2 regions of the Streptomyces sp. NPDC028928 genome follow, and region 1 is predicted to be linked to the other one. Evidence: riboswitches for the same ligand, from Rfam matches in the RefSeq annotation. Region 1 holds a riboswitch; the other holds the start of a gene.
What was found. A riboswitch is a leader RNA that binds a small molecule or an ion and turns the genes downstream of it on or off. The one in region 1 is predicted to bind S-adenosylmethionine.
Positions count from the first base shown of each region.

Region 1 (10,942 bases):
GTGAACGGCCCGGAGGGGGTCGTGGAGCTGCTCAGGACGCTGGCCGCTCAGCTCGGCTGACCGCTCAGCTCGGCTGATCGGTCAGCGCGTCCAGCTGGTCCAGGAACCACCGCGCCGGCGGCAGCGCGGTCGCCGCGGCCGCCAGCCGCTTCGAGCGTTCCGCCCGTTCGCCGGCCGGCAGGGTCAGCGCCTCGTGCAGGGCCCGCGCCGTCCCCGCGATGTCGTACGGGTTCACCGTGAACGCGTCCTCGCCCAGCTCCTCGTACGCCCCCGCCTCCCGCGACAGCACCAGCGCGCAGCCCGCGTCGGAGACGACCGGGACCTCCTTGGCGACCAGGTTCATGCCGTCGCGGATGGGGTTCACCAGCGCCACGTCGGCCAGCCGGTACGCGGCCAGGGAGCGGGCGAAGTCGTCCTTCACGTGCAGCACGACGGGCGTCCAGCCCGCCGTGCCGTACCGCTCGTTGATCTCGTCCGCGACCCGTCGCACCTCGGCGGTGTACTCGCGGTACACGGCGAGGTCCTGCCGGGACGGGTAGGCGAAGGCCACGTGGACGACCTTCTCCCGCCACTCGGGGTGGTCCTCCAGCAGCTGCTCGTACGCCAGCAGCCCGCGCACGATGTTCTTGGACAGCTCGGTGCGGTCCACCCGGACGATCGTCCGGCGGCCCTCCCCGATCTCCTCCCGCAGCGCCGCCATCCGCTCGTCCACGTCCGGCCGGTGCGCCCGCTCGCGCAGGAAGTCGGCGTCCGCGCCGAGCCCGTGCACCCCGATCCGGGTGCCGGACGGGATGCCGGGCCCGAGCACCGCGTGACAGCAGTCGGTGAACGCGTCCGCCCACCGCCGGGTGAGGAACGCCGCCCGGTCCGCGCCGAGGATCCCGCCGAGCAGCTCGGCCGCGATGTCGTCGGGCAGCACACGGAAGTAGTCCGGCGGTGCCCACGGGGTGTGCGAGAAGTGGCCGATGCGCAGGTCGGGACGGAGCCGGCGGAGCATCCGGGGGGCGAGGGCCAGGTGGTAGTCCTGGATCAGCACCGCCGCGCCCTCGGCCGCCTCCTCGGCCAGCGCCTCGGCGAACGCCCGGTTGTACGCCTCGTACGACCCCCACTGCCGCCGGAACTCCGCGTCGAAGACCGGCTCCAGCGGGGTCTGGTACAGCATGTGGTGGACGAACCACAGCACCGAGTTGGCGATCCCGTTGTACGCCTCGGCGTGCACGGTCGCGTCGATGTCGAGCATCCGCACCCGCTGCCCGCCGGTGTCCTCGGCCGGCAGCAGCCCGCCATCGGCGCGCCGCACCGCCGCCCGGTCGCCGTCGCCGAGCGCGGCGCACACCCACACCGAGCCGGCGTCCGACCCGATGGCGGACAGTCCCGAGACCAGTCCGCCGCCGCCTCGCCTGGCGTGCAGCGCACCGTCCTCGCCCACCTGATAGGAGACCGGGCCGCGATTCGACGCGACCAGCACCTGAGCCTTGTCGACAGCACCACGCGTGGAAGCCATACGCCTCAACCTAGCCCGGCCCGGAAACACTCAAACGTGCCGCCCGCCCGGCGGGGCGACCGTATACGGCCTGTTCACGCCACCTTCCGCTCGGCGTACTCCGCGATCTCCACCATGGGCGGCCGTTCCTCGGTGTCCACCGAGTAGGTGCGTGGCTCGAACCCGTCCTCGCCCCGCTCGAACTGGGTGAGGGAGGGCCGGACGAGGTGCCCGCGTGCGAGCCGCAGCTGGGCCGTGCGGTAGATCGCCGCCGCCATCCGGCCGAGCGCCTGCCCGTCCTGGTGCCGGTGCTTGCGCACGCCCACGTCGACCTGGGCCAGCGCGTCCAGGCCCACCAGGTGCAGCGCGTCCACCAGCATGCCCAGCTCCACGCCGTAGCCGACGGGGAACGGCAGCTGCTCCAGCAGGGAGCGGCGGGCCGCGTACTCGCCGCCCAGCGGCTGCACGAACCCGGCCAGCTGCGGCCAGTGCATGTTCAGCAGCGGGCGGGCCATGAGTTCGGTGACCCGGCCGCCCTGCCCCGCACTGCCGGCGAGCGGGCGGTCGTACATGCCCTTGACCAGGTCGACGTCCGGGTCGGTCAGCAGCGGGCCGACGATCCCGGTGACGAAGTCGGAGGAGAACTCCTTCAGGTCCGCGTCGATGAAACAGACGATGTCCCCGCTGGTCACCAGCAGCGAGCGCCACAGCACCTCACCCTTGCCGGGGACGGCCGGGATGCGGGGCAGGATGTCGTCGCGGTGGACGACCCGGGCGCCGGCGCGCGCGGCGACCTGGGCCGTGCGGTCGGTGGAGCCGGAGTCGACGACCACGATCTCGTCGACGAGCGGCGCCTGCTCCACGAGGTCGTGCCGGATGACCGCGACGATGTCGCCGACGGTCTCCTCCTCGTTGAGGGCGGGCAGGACGACGCTGATCGTCTGGCCCGTGCGCTGCTTGGCGGCCAGGACCTGGTGCAGCGGGCGGTCGGCCACGGACCAGGAGCGGGTGCTCAGCCAGCGCTCGACTTCTTCCAGCACGGTCGGCGGCTCCTCACTGTCACGACCACACGTCACCGTGTGATCCATCTCGCGGTTCGGACGACTATCTCAACTGTCCTGGCCTTCGGTTACAGTCTTGAACAACGCCGATGACCATCGCATGTCGGGGGTCGACCGGCGTCCACAACCGCATACCGCTCATCCAGAGGGGCAGAGGGACACGGCCCGATGAAGCCCCGGCAACCCTCCAGCCGATTCTCGTCTTCCAAGCGAGGCTCCCGGCTAGGGAAGGTGCCAAATCCGTCTCACGGCGAGATGCGTCGTGAGGAAGATGAGGAGAAAGGGCCTCGCCTCACATGGCTGTGCAGACAGTTGCCACCTCCAGCGAATCCACCGTCGACCTCGGCCCCGCCGCGGCACTGAGCTGTCGCGAGTGCGGTCACCGCGTGCCGCTCGGCCCGGTCTTCGCCTGCGAGGAGTGCTTCGGCCCACTCGAGATCGCCTACGACTTCTCCGCCTACGACACCGAGGAACTGCGCCGTCGCATCGAGGCCGGTCCCGCGAACATCTGGCGGTACGCGCCGCTGCTGCCGGTGCCCGCGGACGTCGCCGACAAGCCCAACCTGAACCCCGGCTGGACCAAGCTCGTCAAGGCCGACAACCTGGCGGGCGAGCTGGGCGTGACCGGCGGGCTGTACGTGAAGGACGACTCCGGCAACCCGACCCACTCCTTCAAGGACCGGGTCGTCGCCCAGGCCCTGGAGGCCGCCCGCGCCTTCGGCTTCACCACCCTCTCCTGCTCCTCCACCGGCAACCTGGCCGGTGCCGTCGGCGCCGCCGCCGCCCGGGCCGGCTTCCGGTCCTGCGTGTTCATCCCGCACGACCTGGAGCAGGGCAAGGTCGTCATGGCCGCGGTCTACGGCGGCGAGCTGGTCGGCATCGAGGGCAACTACGACGACGTCAACCGCTTCTGCTCCGAACTGATCGGCGACCCGGCCGGCGAGGGCTGGGGCTTCGTCAACGTCAACCTGCGGCCGTACTACGCGGAGGGCTCCAAGACCCTGGCGTACGAGATCTGCGAGCAGCTCGGCTGGCGGCTCCCGGACCAGATCGTGGTCCCGATCGCTTCCGGCTCCCAGCTCACCAAGATCGACAAGGGTCTGCAGGAGCTGATCAAGCTCGGCCTGGTCGAGGACAAGCCGTACAAGATCTTCGGGGCGCAGGCCGAGGGCTGCTCCCCGGTGTCGACCGCCTTCAAGGCCGGCCACGACGTGGTCCGCCCGCAGAAGCCGAACACCATCGCCAAGTCCCTGGCCATCGGCAACCCGGCCGACGGTCCGTACGTCCTGGACATCGCCCGCCGCACCGGCGGTGCCGTGGAGGACGTGACGGACGAGGAGGTCGTGGACGCCATCAAGCTGCTGGCCCGCACGGAGGGCATCTTCGCGGAGACCGCCGGCGGCGTGACCGTCGGCGTCACCCGCAAGCTGCTCAAGGAGGGCCTGCTGGACCCGGCGAAGACTACGGTCGTCCTCAACACCGGCGACGGCCTGAAGACCCTGGACGCGGTGGCCGGGACCGGCCTCACCGCCACCATCCGCCCGACCCTGGACTCCTTCCGAGAGGCCGGCCTCGCATGACAGGCGCTCCGCCGGAAGGCCGAACCGGGCCCGCGTACCGGTGGTGGCCGGTCGCGCCCGCGCGGCGGCAGCCGCACACTCACCACAGCCCCGAGCCCCTGGGGCGCTGCCCCGCCGTACCCGTGAACCCGACCGGAGGTCTCACCGCATGAGCGTGACCGTTCGCATCCCCACCATCCTGCGCACCTACACCGGCGGGCAGGCCGAGGTCGCCGCCGAGGGCGCGACGCTCGCCGAGGTCATCGCCGACCTGGAGAAGAACCACACGGGCATCGCCGCGCGCGTGCTGGACGACCAGGGCAAGCTGCGCCGGTTCGTGAACGTGTACGTCAACGACGACGACGTCCGTTTCGAGCAGGGCCTGGAGACGGCGACGCCCGACGGCGCCGGCGTGTCGATCATTCCGGCGGTCGCGGGCGGCTGAGCCCGTCCATATGTCCGCTCATTACCGTCGGTAACGCCGATTACCGGCTGTTCATCGGATTGCCCCCTCCGTGAGAGAAGCGGAGGGGGCAATTCTGTGTGATTGAGCGCGGTAGAGTTGGGGAACACGGGCTGGACCTTCGAGTCACGGGCCCTGGAAACATGCCGCGCGCCCCGACAAGAAGTAGCCAAAGTGTGGGGGTTCTCTGTGGCTTTTGCGGCTTTTATGGGGCCCGACTTGCCCCGAATTCGGGTGAATTCTCCCCAGATTCCGGACCGCTCGCGTCCAGAATTCTCGTCCGATTGACCTGTTGCAGACGGCAGTTGGACAGATACATTCAGCCGCGGTCGACGCGTTCCGGCGCACGCCCCCGACCAATGGGGGGTGAGGTCTGACCCGGGTCCGCGAAGTGTGGATCTGTGCAAGGGCCAGTAATAGGGGAGTTAGGCATGGCTCAGGGCACCGTCAAGTGGTTCAACGCGGAGAAGGGGTACGGCTTCATCGCGGTCGACGGTGGTGCGGACGTCTTCGTCCACTACAGCGCGATTCAGATGGACGGCTACCGCACCCTGGAAGAGGGCCAGCGGGTCGAGTTCGAGATCTCGCAGGGCCAGAAGGGCCCGCAGGCCGACATGGTTCGCGTCACCGCCTGAACGTTTCTTGTACGAAGGGCCCGCACCTCGCAGAGGGTGCGGGCCCTTCGCCGTCCCCGGACGCCTCTGTTCGCGGGCGGCTGACGGGGGCGCCGTACCCCCCTAGGCGCTTGCACTCGACCATGCCGAGTGCTAATCATTGGCGTTAGCACTCTGAAGGTGAGAGTGACAGTGAAGGACCGGGTCGGTGAGGCCCGCGGGCCAGGTGGGGCAAGGAACCACGAGGCCGGCGAGCCGTCCGTCGCGGGCGCGGGCGCGGTCCGAAGGAATCACCCCCAGTCCTGGAGGGACCACTTCACATGGCCAAGATCATCGCGTTCGACGAGGAGGCGCGGCGCGGCCTCGAGCGCGGCATGAACCAGCTCGCGGACGCCGTGAAGGTGACGCTCGGCCCCAAGGGCCGCAACGTCGTCCTCGAGAAGAAGTGGGGCGCCCCCACGATCACCAACGATGGTGTCTCCATCGCCAAGGAGATCGAGCTCGAGGACCCGTACGAGAAGATCGGCGCCGAGCTGGTCAAGGAAGTCGCCAAGAAGACGGACGACGTCGCCGGTGACGGTACGACCACCGCGACCGTGCTCGCCCAGGCCCTGGTCAAGGAAGGCCTGCGCAACGTCGCCGCCGGCGCCAACCCGATGGCCCTGAAGCGCGGCATCGAGAAGGCCGTCGAGGCCGTCTCCGCCGCCCTGCTGGAGCAGGCGAAGGACGTCGAGACCAAGGAGCAGATCGCCTCCACCGCGTCCATCTCCGCCGCCGACACCCAGATCGGCGAGCTGATCGCCGAGGCCATGGACAAGGTCGGCAAGGAAGGCGTCATCACCGTCGAGGAGAGCAACACCTTCGGCCTGGAGCTCGAGCTCACCGAGGGCATGCGCTTCGACAAGGGCTACATCTCCGCCTACTTCGCGACCGACATGGAGCGCATGGAGGCGGTGCTCGAGGACCCGTACATCCTCATCGCCAACTCCAAGATCTCCTCGGTCAAGGACCTGCTCCCGCTCCTGGAGAAGGTCATGCAGTCGGGCAAGCCGCTGCTGATCATCGCCGAGGACGTCGAGGGCGAGGCCCTGTCGACCCTGGTCGTCAACAAGATCCGCGGCACCTTCAAGTCCGTCGCCGTCAAGGCCCCGGGCTTCGGCGACCGCCGCAAGGCCATGCTCGGCGACATCGCCATCCTCACGGGCGGCGAGGTCATCTCCGAGGAGGTCGGCCTCAAGCTGGAGAACGCGACCCTGGACCTCCTGGGCCGCGCCCGCAAGGTCGTCATCACCAAGGACGAGACCACCATCGTCGACGGTGCCGGCTCCTCCGAGCAGGTCAACGGCCGCGTGAACCAGATCCGCGCCGAGATCGAGAACAGCGACTCCGACTACGACCGCGAGAAGCTCCAGGAGCGCCTGGCCAAGCTCGCGGGCGGCGTGGCCGTCATCAAGGCCGGTGCCGCGACCGAGGTCGAGCTGAAGGAGCGCAAGCACCGCATCGAGGACGCCGTCCGCAACGCGAAGGCGGCCGTCGAGGAGGGCATCGTCGCCGGTGGTGGCGTGGCCCTGCTGCAGGCCTCCCAGGTCTTCGAGAAGCTGGAGCTGGAGGGTGACGAGGCGACCGGCGCCAACGCCGTGCGCATCGCCCTGGAGGCCCCGCTGAAGCAGATCGCCGTCAACGCCGGCCTCGAGGGCGGCGTCGTGGTGGAGAAGGTCCGCAACCTCACCCCGGGCCACGGCCTGAACGCCGCGACCGGCGAGTACGTCGACCTGGTCGCCGAGGGCATCATCGACCCGGCGAAGGTGACCCGTTCCGCGCTGCAGAACGCCGCCTCCATCGCCGCGCTGTTCCTCACCACCGAGGCCGTCATCGCCGACAAGCCGGAGAAGGCCGCCGCGCCGGCCGGCGGCGGCATGCCGGGCGGTGACATGGACTTCTGATCGACCTGAGGGTTGATCGCCTGTCCTACGGACCGAGGGCGGTACGTCCAGCTTCTGGCTGGGGGTGCCGCCTTCGGGCGTTTCCGGGTGGCTCAGTCGGCGTAGTCCTTGAGTTTCTCGGTGTCGAGGTCGATGCTCACGGGCGGAGGAAGCTGGACGGTGGCGCCGTACGGGTACGAGGGGCGCTGCTGATAGACACCGCCCACGGGGTTGCTGTGTACGACCAGCTCGTCGACGTCCCGATCGATCAGCAGGTAGACGGGGATGCCGGCTTCGGCGTAGCCACGGACCTTGTCGATGCGGTCGCGTCGGTCGGTGTCGCGGTCGCGAGAGGTGACTTCCACGACCATGAGGACGCCGTCGGGGTCCGCCCAGTCTCCTTCCTGGGCGATGAAGTGATCGAAGGGTGCCAGCGCACCGTCAGCGCAGGCGTGCCCCTTGCGGTAGGCCCCGACCTTGAGTCCCTGTTCGGGGTACAGAGCCAGGTCGGGACGTCGCTGCATGAACAGCCGGCTGAGCCATACGACGATGGCCCGGTGACGCTGGTCCGGCAACGGCTTGACCTCTAGCTTTCCGTCGATGAGTTCGAGCTTGACGCCCTCGGGTGCCTGACGGGCGAGCTCCTCGAAGTCCTCGGGCGAGATACGGTCGCCCTTGACGTACAGCCGTCCGTTGATGAGTTCGAGCTGTACGTTCTCCGGTGCCCTGCGGGCGAGCTCCTCGAAGTCCTCGACGGACATCTGCGGGCGCTGGGCGGTGCTGGGGGTCATGGCGTCGCCTCCTCCCCTCCATCGTGCCCCGGAGTGGTGTCGTCGGACCGTAGGTGCGGTCACACGGGTGTCCTCTCTTGTCGCCTCAGAGACATCGCAGCCCGGATCTCACCCGCGCGGGCGTGGACTGCGGGGGCTGGCAGGGGCGTATGGGGGTGGGCGGGGGCGCGTTCACCCCGGCACCGTCTGCACACGCCCCCCGGCAGCGCCTCCGGCCGCCCCGGCACGCCGCATTCCGCGCACTCCAGGACGCGGCGGGGTGGGCGGGGGACGGGTTCCGGTTCCGGTTCCGGGGGGGAGTTTGGCGGTGAGGCGGTGGCGGACCAGGGCGGCGGGGTGGTGGACGGAGGCGGGCAGGCCCTCGGTCAGCGTGCGGATCACGCCCTCGTCGGTGGCACCGCGCACGAACCACTCCGTCAGCAGCGGGGCGAGGGCGGTGCAGTCGGCGGCGGAGAGGGACAGCACCGGGGCCGTACGCCCCAGCGCGGCGAGCAGGATGTGGGCGCGGGAGCGGGTGGGACGGGCGCGCTCGCCCGGCGCCCCCGGCGGCGGCTCCGGTTCCGGTACGTCGCCCCGGGTGAACCTCGCCCACCAGCTGTCGTCACGTGCCGTACGAGACCACCACGATCGGGTGATCCAGCGCGAGCCGCCTGTCTTCGTCTCCAGCCGCTCCCGTCCCCGCCTCAAGTGCCCGGCCTGCTGGAGGCGGTTGAGGGCGGTGCGGAGGGCGCACTGGCCGTAGGGGAGGTGTTTGGCCAGCGTTTTCACCGAGATGTCGGCGCCGTTCGGGAGCCGGTCGATGTAGGCGGCGATGGCGGCTTCGCGGGGCGGGAGATGCGTGAAGTCGTGCTTCGTGCGCGGAAGTCGGTCGGGCGCGGAGCGCTTGCCGTAACCCGGATTGGACATGGGGTGCGGGGACGCGTGCGCGGGGAGGGAGGCGGCACTAAGCTTGGCTTCAGCCATGGGATCGGGGCCGTTCCGGTCTCGTCGGTCAAGCCCCCGCAGGTGTTGCCGCACCGGGCGGGGGCTGTTCGTTATGCGGGCACGCTAGAGCGTCGTGACAGTGCGTCACAAGTCGAACGCGTGAAGTCAACTCGCGGGGTGGGTGGGTGGGTTGGGACCCACACCCGTTCCTTGTAAAGGGCGCTCGGAGCTGGGGACTTGAGCCCCGGGAGTTGGTACGTGGCTGTTGGGGCCGCCCGCTTCTCGGCCAGTGTCGGGCTTCCGCGAGGCGAGTCAAGGGCGCTGCGCGTCGGCTTCGCCGATGGGCCTCCGGCCCACCCTTGACACACCTCGCTCCAGCCCGGGCAAGAAGCGAGCGAGCGGCCCGGAAAGCCGGTTGCCCAGCCCGGCACCGGGCCCTTGGGTGGGCTGGCTGCGCACCGTCGGCGAGGGCACGCGCTCGCACCTCGCATGGACGCCGGGTCTGCTCAGCGGCTTCCGCCCGGTGGGGCGTGCGCGCCCGCGCCTCGCCAGCACGCCGGGTGGGTTTGGCGGCGAGCGGTGGGTGGGTGGGGTGCGCGGTCGCGTCTCGCCTGCACGCCGGGTCGGCATAGCGGCTTGCGGCCGGTGGGGCGAGGGGTGGGGCGTGGGCCGGGGGGCTGGGTGGGAGCGGCCGGGCGCGGTGGGGATGCGGCCGGGGCGGCTTGTGGCTGCGGGCTTGGGGGCGCGCTGCGGTTGTGGGCTGGGGCTGCCGCGGGGCAGGAGTTGCACACTGGGTCCGCTGGGGTCTGCTGCGGTTTCCCACCAGCCCCTTAGGTCACACGAAGGCAGTGATTGGCGGATTTGGGCCACCTCCGCCGGTCACCCGTCCCCCTGACCTGCACCTTTGCTGCGGACCGTGGCACAAATCTGCCAATCACCGCCTAGAGCAGGGTCAGTGAGGCCCATGAGTCCCAGGGGAAGCCGCGAAGCCGCCCCGGCGTGCTGGCGAGGCGCGACCGCGCGCCCTTGCCGACCGGGTGTGTTCGGCCGACCCAGGGGCCCGGTGCCGGGGTGGGCCACTGCTCTTTCGGGCCGCGGCCCAACGGTCACTTGAAGGAAGAGGTGAAGGCGGCCCAGGCCTCGGCCCGGAACACGAGCTTCGGGCCGTGGGGGACCTTGGAGTCGCGTACGGGGACGAGGGCGGGGTGGCCGTCGGCGACTTCCAGGCAATCGCCGCCGCTGCCGCCGCTGTAGGTCGACTTGCGCCAGCGGGCGACTTCCAGGCAATCGCCGCCGTCACCACCGCTATAGCTGGACTTGCGCCAGGTGGCCGTGTCCAGCAGGTGCTCAGGGATGGTCCTCATGTGCGTAATCCTGCGCCATCGTCTCGATGAGGACCAGGGACTTCTCCAGCGAGAGTGCGCACGCCGTGAGGAGTTCGTACGTGAACCGCTGGTGCCTGACGATGGCCGGGTCGTCCTCCAGCCGTCCGGTACCCACCCCCTCGAAGTACACCAGCGGAGGGGCGTCCTCGAAGTCCATCAGCTTGATGGAGCCCTCCATCGCCGCGTGCGCCCCCGCCCCGAACGGCAGCACCTGCACGATGGCACGCCCCCGGCGGGCCAGGTCGGCGATATGGCGCAGAGCCTCTGCCATCACGTCGGGCCCACCCGTCACCCGCCGCAGCGCAGCCTCATCGATCACCGACCACAACAAAGGGTCTGTTGGATGGTCGAGGATCTGGGCGCGCTCTATGCGAGCGGTCACCAGCTTGTCGATCTCGTTCTCGGGTGCCGTGGGCTGGTAAGCCCGGCACACGGCCCGTGCGTAAGCGGGCGTCTGGAGCAGTCCCGGGATGAGCAGCGACGCGTACTGCCTGATCGCCGTCGCTTGAGCCTCGGCCTCCGCCGCCTCCGCGAAGTGCTCCGGATATTTCGACTTGGCCGCCGCCGTGCAGTTCCGCGTGAAGAAGTCCCCCGTCCCCAACACCTCATCCAACACCCGGGCCATCTCCGGCTGCATCCGCCGGGTCCCCGCCTCCAGCTGTCCGATGAACGATCCGCTCACGAACAGCCGTTGGCCCAGTTCCTCCTGGCTCAGGCCGGCCTTCTCTCTCGCGTGACGC
Region 1 is NZ_JBVHVI010000003.1:119,872-130,813, forward strand. Features, by position in the region: gene otsB (trehalose-phosphatase) at 1-60, shown strand, start outside; gene ACZ4U1_RS09610 (alpha,alpha-trehalose-phosphate synthase (UDP-forming)) at 65-1,504, opposite strand; gene ACZ4U1_RS09615 (glucosyl-3-phosphoglycerate synthase) at 1,579-2,523, opposite strand; SAM riboswitch class I at 2,680-2,822, shown strand; gene thrC (threonine synthase) at 2,841-4,124, shown strand; gene ACZ4U1_RS09625 (MoaD/ThiS family protein) at 4,273-4,548, shown strand; gene ACZ4U1_RS09630 (cold-shock protein) at 4,998-5,201, shown strand; gene groL (chaperonin GroEL) at 5,501-7,123, shown strand; gene ACZ4U1_RS09640 (Uma2 family endonuclease) at 7,216-7,893, opposite strand; partial or broken gene ACZ4U1_RS09645 (hypothetical protein) at 7,953-8,856, opposite strand; gene ACZ4U1_RS09650 (DUF397 domain-containing protein) at 9,924-10,181, opposite strand; gene ACZ4U1_RS09655 (helix-turn-helix domain-containing protein) at 10,165-10,942, opposite strand, start outside.

Region 2 (10,942 bases), on a different contig from region 1:
TCACCGCGGTCAGCCTGCGCTCGTCGTCGGCGTCGAACCCGACCACGCAGTACACGGCGTCCCGGGTGGCCACGGGGGTGGAGACGTCGTCGCCGAGCCGGACCTTCCAGCGCTTGGAGCCGTCCCGGGAGACCGCGTGCAGGACGCCGCCGGAGGTGCCGGCGTAGACGACGGAGCCGTCCGGGGAGAGCGCGCAGCACGCCCCGTCCAGGCCGCCGATGCCGCCGAGGTCGTAACTCCAGCGCAGCACCGCGGGCCGGTCCGCGCCCTGGCTCGCCGCCACGCCGGGGGACGATCCCTCGGGTGAGCGGTAGCTGCCGTGCAGGCTCTCGGTACCGACTCCCCGCTCCAGCAGCCAGCCGCCGACACCCGCGCCGGCCACGGCGACGGCTCCGCCGGCGATGGCCTTCAGCAGACGACGGCGGCCGGGGGCGACGGGCCCGAGGCGGCGGCCGGAAGCGGGTGAACCGGGACTGGTGGGACCTGCGGGGGCGGGTGTCGGGGTCGCGGAGGCGGGGACGGGGGCGGGAGCGGGAGCGGGTGAACCGGGACTGGTGCGGCCGACGGGCGCGGGGATCGCGCCGACGGAGGCAGGAGCCGAGGCGGCGGAGGCAGGGGTCGGGCCGGCGGAAGCAGAAGCCGAGGCGGCGGGGGCAGTCGGGCCGACGGAGGCAGGAGCCGAGGCGGCGGAGGCAGTCGGGCCGACGGAAGCAGAAGCCGAGGCGGCCGAGGCAGGAGTCGGGCCGACGGGAGCAGAAGCCGAGGCGGCAGAAGCAGGAGCCGAGGCGGCGGAGGCAGGGGTCGGGGTCGTGGGAGCGGGCGAGCCGGAACTGGTGGGGGCGGAGGTCGAGCCGGCAGAGGCAGGAGCCGAGGCGGCAGAAGCAGGGGTCGGGGTCGTGGGAGCGGGCGAACTGGTGGGGGCGGAGGTCGAGGCGGCGGGGGCGGGGGCCAGGTACTCCACTCCGCTGGGGCGGTCGTCGGGGGTCGGGCGGGGCCGCGCGGCCGGGCCGTACCAGTCCGGGCGGACGGCCGTGCGCAGGGTCTTCGGGGTGAAGCCGGCGCTCGCCACCACCTCGGCCGGTTCCGGGCGCTCCAGCGGGTCCTCGCGCAGGCAGGCCGCCACCAGCGGACGGATGTCCTCCGGGACGCCGGACAGGTCGACGTCACGAGTCAGGATGCGCAGCAGGACCACCGAGTCCTGCCCCTCGCCGAAGGGTTCCCGGCCGCCCGCCGCGTAGGCGAGGACCGCGCCGAGGGAGAAGACGTCGCTCGGCGGGCCGACCTGGCCCCCGTTGCGGATCTGCTCCGGAGAGACGTAGCCGACCGAGCCGACGACCGCGCCGGTGCGGGTCAGCGCGGTGGCCTCCAGGGCCCGCACGATCCCGAAGTCGATGACCCGGGGCCCGTCCGGGCCGAGCAGGATGTTCGACGGTTTCAGGTCCCGGTGGACCAGGCCCTTGGCATGGATGGCGGCCAGCGCCTCGCCGAGTGCGGCGGCGAGGATCCGCACCGCGGGCCCGGGCAGCGCGCCGTGGTCCAGGACGGCGTCCCGCAGATTGGGGCCCGGCACGAACTCCGTCGCCATCCAGGGCCGTTCGGCCTCGGTGTCGGCGTCCACGACCCGTGCGGTGTACGTGCCCGCGCCGCCGACGGTCTGGGCGGCGCGGACCTCGTGGCGGAAGCGGGCGCGGAAGGTACGGTCCTCGGCGTGCTCGGCCCGCACCACCTTCACCGCGAGTCTGAGGCCCGTGCGGGACGCGGCGAGGTAGACCTCGCCCATGCCGCCCGCGCCGAGTCTGTGCATGACTGTATACGGGCCGATGTGGCGCGGGTCTGCTGCGCGCAGCGGCTGCACTCCGGGTCCCCCTGTCCAACGTGTCGTCAGGGGGAGGTTATATGCGCCTCAGCGTCGGACGGGTGCGGGGCGCCGCATCACACCGCCGGCACGCAGCGGCCGTCCTCCGTCCTGTACGTCCACTTCGCGCCCTCCGCCACCAGTTCCTTGACGGCGCTGACGAAGCGCTCGACGTGTTCGTCGGGGGTGCCGGCGCCGAAGCTGACGCGGATGGCGTTGAGGGACTTCTCGCCGGGTGCCGCGTCGGGGGCGCCGCACTCGCCCTGGGTCTGGGGGTCGCTGCCGAGGAGGGTGCGGACCAGGGGGTGGGCGCAGAAGAGGCCGTCGCGGACGCCGATGCCGTACTCGGCGGAGAGGGCGGCGGCGAAGTGGGAGCTGTTCCAGCCCTCGACGACGAAGGAGAGGACGCCGACCCGCGGGGCGTCGTCGCCGAAGAGGGAGAGGATCTTCACCTCGGGGACCTCGGCGAGGCCCTCGCGGACCGCGCGGACGAGCTGCTGTTCGCGGGCCACCAGGGTGTCCCAGCCCGCCTCGGTCAGGGCCTTGCAGGCCGACGCGATGGCGTAGGCGCCGATGACGTTCGGGGAGCCGGCCTCGTGGCGGGCCGCGGTCTCGTGCCACTCGACGGCCACTCCCCCGTCCTCGCGCCGGGTGACCTTGCGGCTGGCGCCGCCGCCCGCGAGGTACGGCTCGGCCGCCTGGAGCCAGTCGGCGCGGCCGGCCAGGACGCCGGAGCCGAAGGGGGCGTACAGCTTGTGGCCGGAGAAGGCGATCCAGTCGACGTCGAGGTCGGTGACGGACACCGGGTGGTGCGGGGCGAGCTGGGCGGCGTCCAGGACGATGCGGGCGCCGTGGGCGTGCGCGGCGGCGGCCAGTTCCCGCACCGGCCACAGCTCGCCGGTGACGTTGGAGGCGCCGGTGACGCAGACCAGGGCCGGGCCGTAGGGGTCGCGGTCGGCGAGGGCCCGCTCCAGCGTCTGGACGGCCTGCTGCGGGGTGCGCGGGGCGTCGAGGTAGGTGACCCGCGCGTCCTGCCAGGGCAGCAGGGAGGCGTGGTGCTCGGTCTCGAAGACGAAGACCTGGCAGTCGGCCGGGATCACGCGGGCGAGGAGGTTGAGGGAGTCCGTCGTGGAGCGGGTGAAGACCACCTGGTCGGTGGCCCGGCAGCCGAGGAAGTCGGCGACCGTGTTCCGCGCGTTCTCGAACAGGTCCGTGGAGAGCTGGGAGAGGTAGCCGGCACCGCGGTGGACGCTGCCGTAGTACGGGGCGTACGCGGCGACGTCGTCCCAGACGCGCTGGAGGGCGGGGGCGCTGGCCGCGTAGTCGAGTGCGGCGTAGGTGACTTCGCCGCCGGTGACGAGCGGGACAGTGACATCTCGCCCCAGAACGGGCAGAGGGGTGCAAACGGTCTGGTCGGAGGCAGCGCTGGAGACGGACATGGCGGAACTCCCGTGAGAGGAAGAGGAAGAAGAAGGAAAAGGGTGTGCGGAGGCGGGGCTCTGCGGCCCTAACGCATTCGCTTGCTCACGGAAGACTCCTCGACGACCAGGATCCCTGGGTTCGTGAGGGATCCGCGCTTGCCGTACACCTTGCTGTGCACGGCCTGGTCTTCACCCGGGGCACCCCGCCACGGACGGAGGGTTGCCGGACAGTCGGCCGGGGCCTCATGACTGTCACTCATGACCTGGTACAGGAACGTACGCGATGTGATCGTCGCCCCGCAACCCGGTGTCCGGATCGCGGGACGACGACGGGTGAAACCCGCTAGGCGTTGCTGACGGCCACCCAGCGGTCCAGGGTGCGCTTCGCGGCGCCCGAGTCGATCGACTCGGCGGCCTTCGCCATGCCGGCCCGGAGCTGCTCGGCGAGCGGCGCGTCCGTCGGCTGGAGGGCCACCAGCGCCGCCGCCGAGTTCAGCAGCACGGCGTCCCGTACGGCGCCCATCTCGCCGTCCAGCAGCCGCCGGGCGACCTCCGCGTTGTAGGAGGCGTCGGCGCCGCGCAGGGCGTCCACGGGGACGAGGCCGATGCCGACGTCCCGCGGGTCGAAGGTCTCCTCCGTCACCTTGCCGTCCCGCACCACCCACACCCGGGAGGGCGCCGTGACGGTCAGCTCGTCCAGGCCGTCCTCGCCCCGGAAGACCAGCGCGGAGTTGCCCCGCTCGGCGAGGACACCGGCGACGATCGGCGCCATCCGGGGGTCCGCCACCCCGACGGCCTGCGCCCGCACCTGGGCCGGGTTGGTGAGCGGGCCCAGCACGTTGAAGGTGGTCCGGATGCCCAACTGGGCGCGGGCCGGGGCCACATGGCGCAGGGACGGGTGGAACCGGACCGCGAAGCAGATGGTGATGCCGGCTTCCTCGGCGACCTCGGCGACCCGCTGCGGGGTCAGGTTCAGGTTGATCCCGAGCTTCTCCAGGACGTCGGAGGAGCCGGAGGCGGAGGACGCGGCGCGGTTGCCGTGCTTGACGACCTTCGCGCCCGTGCCGGCGACGACGATCGAGGACATGGTGGAGATGTTCACCGTCTTGGCGCCGTCGCCGCCGGTGCCGACGATGTCCACGGCCGGTCCGGGCACCTCGATGACGTTCGCGTGCGCGTACATGGTCCGGACGAGTCCGGTGATCTCCTGGACCGTCTCGCCCTTGGCCCGCAGTGCCACCATGAACCCGGCGATCTGGGCGTCGGTCGCCTCCCCGCGCATGATCAGGTCCATCGCCCAGGCGGTGTCGTCGGCGGACAGGTCCCGGCCGTCCAGCAGGCCGTTCAGCAGGGCGGGCCAGGAGCGGCCCGCCGCGGTGTCGCCTCCAGCGGGGGTCACAGCGCTCATCAGCCGCTCCTCGTACAGGTTCCTGCTCCGTCGTACCCCACCCTATCCAGCCGGCGGCACGGCGAAGGGCCCCGTCCGGGTTACGGACGGGGCCCTTCAGCGTGGCGTGGCGACGCGGGGATCAGTGGTGGCCGTGGCCGCTCGTGATCTCCTTGTACTCCTCGACGGTCGGCTTCGGGATCTGGTTGTCCTCGCCGTAGTAGGCGTTGGAGAGCTTCGCGCGCAGCTTCTCCGAGGCCTTCACCTTGCGCTCGACACCGTTCTCGTCGACCGTCGGACCGATCTCGGCCGGCTTGTACTGCTCGTGCGCGGTGAGCGTGTGCAGCTGCTCCTGGCTGAGCGGCTCGTGCACCTCGATGAACTCACCGTGCGGCAGCCGCTTGATGATGCCGGTCTCGCGACCGTGCAGCACCTTGTCGCGGTCGCGCCGCTGCAGGCCGAGGCAGATCCGCTTGGTGACGATGAACGCGATCACCGGTCCGGCGAAGAAGGCGATCCGGACGAACCAGGTGACGGCGTTGATCGACAGGCTGAAGTGGGTGGCGAAGAGGTCGTTGCCACCGCCCACCAGACCGACCATGTACACGGTCACCCAGGCGACACCGAAGGCCGTGCGGGTCGGGGCGTTGCGCGGGCGGTCCAGGATGTGGTGCTCGCGCTTGTCGCCGGTGATCCAGGACTCGATGAACGGGTAGACCGCGATCGCCATCAGGACGAGACCGAAGAGCACCAGCGGGATGAACACGCCCAGGACGAGCGTGTGACCCCAGAGGTTGATCTCCCAGCCCGGCATGTAGCGGACCAGACCCTCGGCGAAGCCCATGTACCAGTCGGGCTGGGCGCCGGTGGACACCTGGTCCGGACGGTAGGGGCCCATGGCCCAGATCGGGTTGATCTGCGCGACGGCCGCGATGGCCGCGATGACACCGAAGACCAGGAAGAAGAAGCCTCCGGCCTTGGCCATGTACACGGGCAGCAGCGGCATGCCGACGACGTTCTTCTCGGTCTTTCCGGGACCCGCGAACTGCGTGTGCTTGTGGTAGAAGACCAGGATCAGGTGGCCCACCACCAGGCCGAGCATGATGCCCGGCAGCAGCAGGATGTGGATCGAGTAGAACCGCGCCACGAAGTCGTGGCCGGGGAACTCGCCGCCGAAGAGGAACATCGAGATGTACGTGCCGACGATCGGCACGGACAGGATCGCGCCCTCGGTGAAGCGGACACCGGTGCCGGAGAGCAGGTCGTCCGGGAGCGAGTAACCGGTGAAACCGGTGAACATGCCGAGGACGAACAGCAGGAAGCCGAACAGCCAGTTGATCTCACGCGGCTTGCGGAACGCGCCCGTGAAGAACACGCGCATCATGTGCACGAACATGCCGGCGAGGAAGATCAGCGCGGCCCAGTGGTGGATCTGCCGGATGAGCAGACCACCGCGCACGTCGAAGGAGATGTGCAGGGTCGAGCTGAACGCCTCGGACATCAGCTGTCCCTGGAGCGGGACGTAGGAGCCGTGGTACTCCACCTCGTTCATCGACGGGTGGAAGAACAGCGTCAGATAGACACCCGTCAGGATGATGATGATGAAGCTGTAGAGGCAGACCTCACCCAACATGAACGACCAGTGGTCGGGGAAGATCTTGCGCATGTTGGCCTTGGCCAGGGAGTAGATCCCGAGCCGGCCGTCGGCCCAGTCGGCGATCCGCTCGCCGGCCGGAGCCTTCCCGCGAGAGCGGGTCTCGTTCTCTGAAGTACTCATCCGCGCTCCCAGAATGCAGGACCGACGGGCTCCTCGAAGTCGCCGAGCGCCTGGAGGTAACCCTCACTGTCCACGCCGATGCGCAGCTGCGGCAGGGCGTGGCCGGCGGGGCCGAAGATCACTCGGGCACCGTCGGAGAGGTCGAAGGTGGACTGGTGGCACGGGCACAGCACGTGGTGGGTCTGCTGCTCGTACAGCGAGATCGGGCAGCCGACGTGGGTGCAGATCTTCGAGTACGCGACGATGCCCTCGTGCGACCACTCCAGCTCGCGCTTGTCCTTGATGTTGCCCGGCTGGATCCGGACGATCATCAGGGCAGCCTTGGCGATCTCGTTCTGGAACTCCTCGTCGTGCTCCTCCAGGCCGTCCGGCTTGGCGAAGGTGAGCGAGCCCACGGCGACGTCCTCGGGACGCAGCGGCTGGTTGGTGTTCATGTTGACCAGGCGCATGCCCTTGGCCCACATGGTGTGGCGCAGCTTGGTGCCGGGCGCCGGGCCGAGGCCGCCGAGCAGCATGACGCCGGAGAGCGGCACCAGGGCCAGCGCGCCGAACATCGTGTTGCGGATCAGCTTGCGGCGGCCGAGCGCCGACTCCTTGGCGCCCTGGCGGAAGTCCGCGTGGACCTTCGCCCGGACGTCGGCGGGAGCCTCGATCGGGTGCCGGTCGTCGGCGACCTCCACGTCGGACATCAGGGTGCGGGCCCAGTGGACCGCGCCCGCGCCGATGCAGAACAGCGCCACGCCCAGGGTCAGGCCCAGCGCGAAGTTCATCGCGCTGATGTGCCCGATCGGGAAGACGAAGATCGACTTGTCGGTCGGGATGGCCAGGTACGCGACGATGAAGCCGATGGTGGCCAGCATCGACACCGTGAACAGCAGGGCGACCATGCGCTCGGACCGCTTGGCGGCCCGCTCGTCGATGTCCTGGATCCGGTGCTCGTGCGGCGGCAGGCCCGGGTCGGCGAACGGGTTCTCCTCGTCCGCGATCCCTACCGCGCCGTGTGCGTGGTCCTGCTCAGCGGGCAGGTTCTCTTCAGGAATGTCTTGGCTACTCATGACTTCTTGGCCTTTGCGGTCCGAGCGGCGACCCAGACGGCGACCGCGATCAGCGCGCCCAGGCCGAAGATCCAGCCGAACAGACCCTCACTGACCGGCCCGAGGCCGCCCAGCTCCAGACCGCCCGGGTTCTCCGTCTCGCTGCCGTTGACCGCGTTCAGGTACGCGATGATGTCCTTCTTGTTCTTCTCCGACATCGTGGTGTCGGGGAAGGACGGCATGTTCTGCGGGCCCGTCTGCATGGCCTCGTAGATGTGCTTCGGAGCGACACCCTCCAGGCTCGGCGCGTACTTGCCCTTGGTCAGGGCGCCGCCCTTGCCGGTGAAGTTGTGGCACTGCGCGCAGTTGGTGCGGAACAGCTCGCCACCCTTGGCGATGTCCGCGCCCTCGGGGCCGTACTGCTGCTCGGTGGGCACGCTCGGGCCGGCGCCCAGCGAGGCGACGTACGCGGCGAGCTGGTCGATCTGGGCCTGCGTGTAGATGGGCTTCTTGCGCGGGACCTGGGCGCCCTGCGAGGTCGCGGCGGGCATACGGCCGGTGCCGACCTGGAAGTCGACAGCGGCGGCACCCACGCCGACGAGGCTCGGGCCGTCGGAGGAGCCCTGGCCACCGGTGCCGTGGCAGCTGGCGCAGCCGACCTCGTAGAGCTTCTTGCCCTCCTTGATGGTCAGGGACTGGGAGGATTCATCGGCCTGCGCCTTGCCCGCAGGCGCGAACGCGGCGTACAGCCCCCCAGTGGCCGCCAGCGCGAGGAGTAGGACGACGACCGCCGCCAGCGGATGGCGTCGTCGTGCGGAGAGCTTTTTCACGGATTACCCCGGTGTCAGGATCTTCTGCGTCGGTGCTTCTGGATGTGCGGGAGCGGTCCCGGCTACTTGATCAGGTAGATCGTGGCGAAGAGGCCGATCCAGACGACATCGACGAAGTGCCAGTAGTAGGACACGACGATGGCGGCGGTCGCCTGCTCGTGAGTGAACCTCTTGGCCATGTAGGTGCGGCCGAGGACCAGCAGGAAGGCGATGAGACCGCCCGTCACGTGCAGGCCGTGGAAGCCGGTGGTCAGGTAGAACACCGAGCCGTACGGGTCGGAGGACAGCGAGATGCCGTCCTTCTTCACCAGCTCCGTGTACTCGTAGATCTGACCGCCGATGAAGATCGCACCCATGATGAAGGTGAGGATGAACCAGCCACGGAGCTTCTTCACATCGCCGCGCTCGGCCGCGAACACGCCGAGCTGGCAGGTGAGGGAGGAGAGCACCAGGATCGTGGTGTTCGTGGCGGAGAAGGGCACGTTGAGTGCCTCCGCCTGTTCCTTCCAGTGGACCGGTCCGGTCACCGACCGGAGGGTGAAGTACATCGCGAAGAGGGCCGCGAAGAACATCAGCTCGGAACTCAGCCAGATGATGGTTCCGACGCTGGTGAGGTTCGGCCGGTTGACCGACGGGTGCGCGTGCCCGGTTTCTACTGTCGTTGCTGTCGCCACGACCGACATTATGTCGGTCGCTTATCTCGCGCTCACTCCGGGGGGTGCCGTTCGGAGTGTTGCCACCCGCCAGACCGGTGTTGACGTGGTGTTCGACGTGGTGTTCACGGGGACGACGACGGGAGTAACATCCGCCGGAACGGGCCTGCCCGTCCTGTCCGTACGACGCTGACGTCTCGGAGGAACAATGCAGCCGACCGCCACGGTGCTGGTCTACAGCGACGACTCCAACACCCGCGAGCAAGTACGGCTGGCCGCCGGGCGTCGGCCGGCCCCGGACGTCCCCCTGGTGGAGTTCGTGGAGTGCGCGACGCCGGACGCGGTGCTGCGGGAGCTGGACAAGGGCGGCATCGATGTGTGCGTGCTCGACGGCGAGGCCGTGCCGATGGGGGGCATGGGAGTGTGCCGGCAGATCAAGGACGAGGTGTTCGGCTGTCCGCCGGTGCTGCTGCTGATGGGACGGCCGCAGGATGCCTGGCTGGCCACGTGGAGCCGGGCGGACGCGGCGGTCACCCTGCCGGTGGATCCGGTGGAGTTCGCCTCGGCCCTGGCTTCCCTGCTGCGTCGGAAGCGGTTGGTCGGCGCCTAGCGGGTCGGGGCGCGGGGCTCGTGCCTCGCGCCCCCGCGGCGCGTTCACAGGGCCGCTGGCTGGATCCTCAGGGCGTCCGACGGGGCCGGGCCGTCCGGTTTGCCGTTGAAGAGGGCGCTGCCCTGACGCCACTTCTGCCAGTCGACGTTCCAGTCGCCGAAGCCGTTGCCGAAGGGCTCCATGTCGTCGCCGTTGGAATTGATGACCTTGACGAGGTCCCCTTCGCGCACGGTCTCGAAGAACCACTCGGCGTTGGACGTGCTCATCCCCGTGCAGCCGTGGCTGACGTTGGCGTAGCCCTGGGAGCCCACGGACCAGGGGGCGGCGTGGACGTACTCGCCGGACCAGGTGACGCGGGTGGCGTAGTAGACCGGCAGGTCGTAGGAGTCGGCGCTGCCCTCGGCGATGCCGACCGTGGTGCCGCGCATGCGTACGAAGTACTGCTTGGCCAGGACGACCTTGACGCCGTTGCGGGTCTCGAAGCCGGGCTTGCCCGTCGTGACGGGGATCTGGTTGATCTCCTGGCCGTTCTTGTAGACCGTCATCTGGTGCGAGGCGGCGTCGGTGACGGCCTCGATCTTGTCGCCCGTGGTGATGGTCAGCGGCTTGGACGCGCCGCCCCACAGCCGGTCGCCGATCTTGACGCCGTCCAGGTTGCTGTGCACCTGGATGGTGGCGTGGACGGGCCAGTACTCCTTGGGACGGTAGTGGAGTTCCTTGTTGTCCACCCAGTGCCAGGCGCCCGGCACGGCCGGCGTGGAGTCCACCCGCAGGGCGCGTTCCACGATGGCGCGCTGCGCCTTGTCCTTGATCTCGTGGTCGAGTTGGGCCGTGATCGGCTGTCCGACGCCGTATGTGCCCTTCTCCGGCCCGAACGTGACGTTCAGGCGCTTCTTGCTGGTGGGCTTGCTGGTGTCGAACGTGAGGACCTTGCGGCCGGGCGCGCCGTCCTCGTCCTCGGTGCTCACCGTGACCGTGTAGTGGGCGTTGGCGGCCAGTGGTGAGGTGCTGTGCCAACGGCTGCCGTCGGCGGCGAGTTCGCCCGCCACATAGCGCCCTGTGGAGTCCTGGGCGGTGACGTCCGTGATCCGGCCCTCACCGCTGTTGGCGGTGACCTCCAGGGGCTTGTCCGGGTCGGCCCGCTTCCCCGCTTCGGTGGGGCCGTTGAAGGAGATCAGGCCCGCTGCGTCGTACGGCCTGGCCGACAGGGGGTTGCCGTCCGAACCGCAAGCGGTGACGCCCGCGCCGAGGGCGGTCACCAGCAGCGTGCAGCTGACGACGGTGCGGGTCCGCGGAGTGTGGTTCATACGATCACGCTATGAGCTGGAGACCGTACCGGCGCGGCAGGTAACTCGTACGAGGGAACGGCATTGCG
Region 2 is NZ_JBVHVI010000015.1:225,854-236,795, reverse strand. Features, by position in the region: gene ACZ4U1_RS32520 (serine/threonine-protein kinase) at 1-1,804, opposite strand, end outside; gene ACZ4U1_RS32515 (aminotransferase class V-fold PLP-dependent enzyme) at 1,933-3,294, opposite strand; SAM riboswitch class IV at 3,424-3,540, opposite strand; gene trpD (anthranilate phosphoribosyltransferase) at 3,620-4,684, opposite strand; gene qcrB (cytochrome bc1 complex cytochrome b subunit) at 4,806-6,440, opposite strand; gene qcrA (cytochrome bc1 complex Rieske iron-sulfur subunit) at 6,437-7,495, opposite strand; gene qcrC (cytochrome bc1 complex diheme cytochrome c subunit) at 7,492-8,304, opposite strand; gene ctaE (aa3-type cytochrome oxidase subunit III) at 8,367-8,987, opposite strand; gene ACZ4U1_RS32485 (response regulator) at 9,166-9,567, shown strand; gene ACZ4U1_RS32480 (L,D-transpeptidase) at 9,612-10,874, opposite strand.
Region 2: linked by a shared signal. The riboswitch ahead of ACZ4U1_RS32515 (aminotransferase class V-fold PLP-dependent enzyme) and the one ahead of thrC (threonine synthase) in region 1 are both predicted to bind S-adenosylmethionine.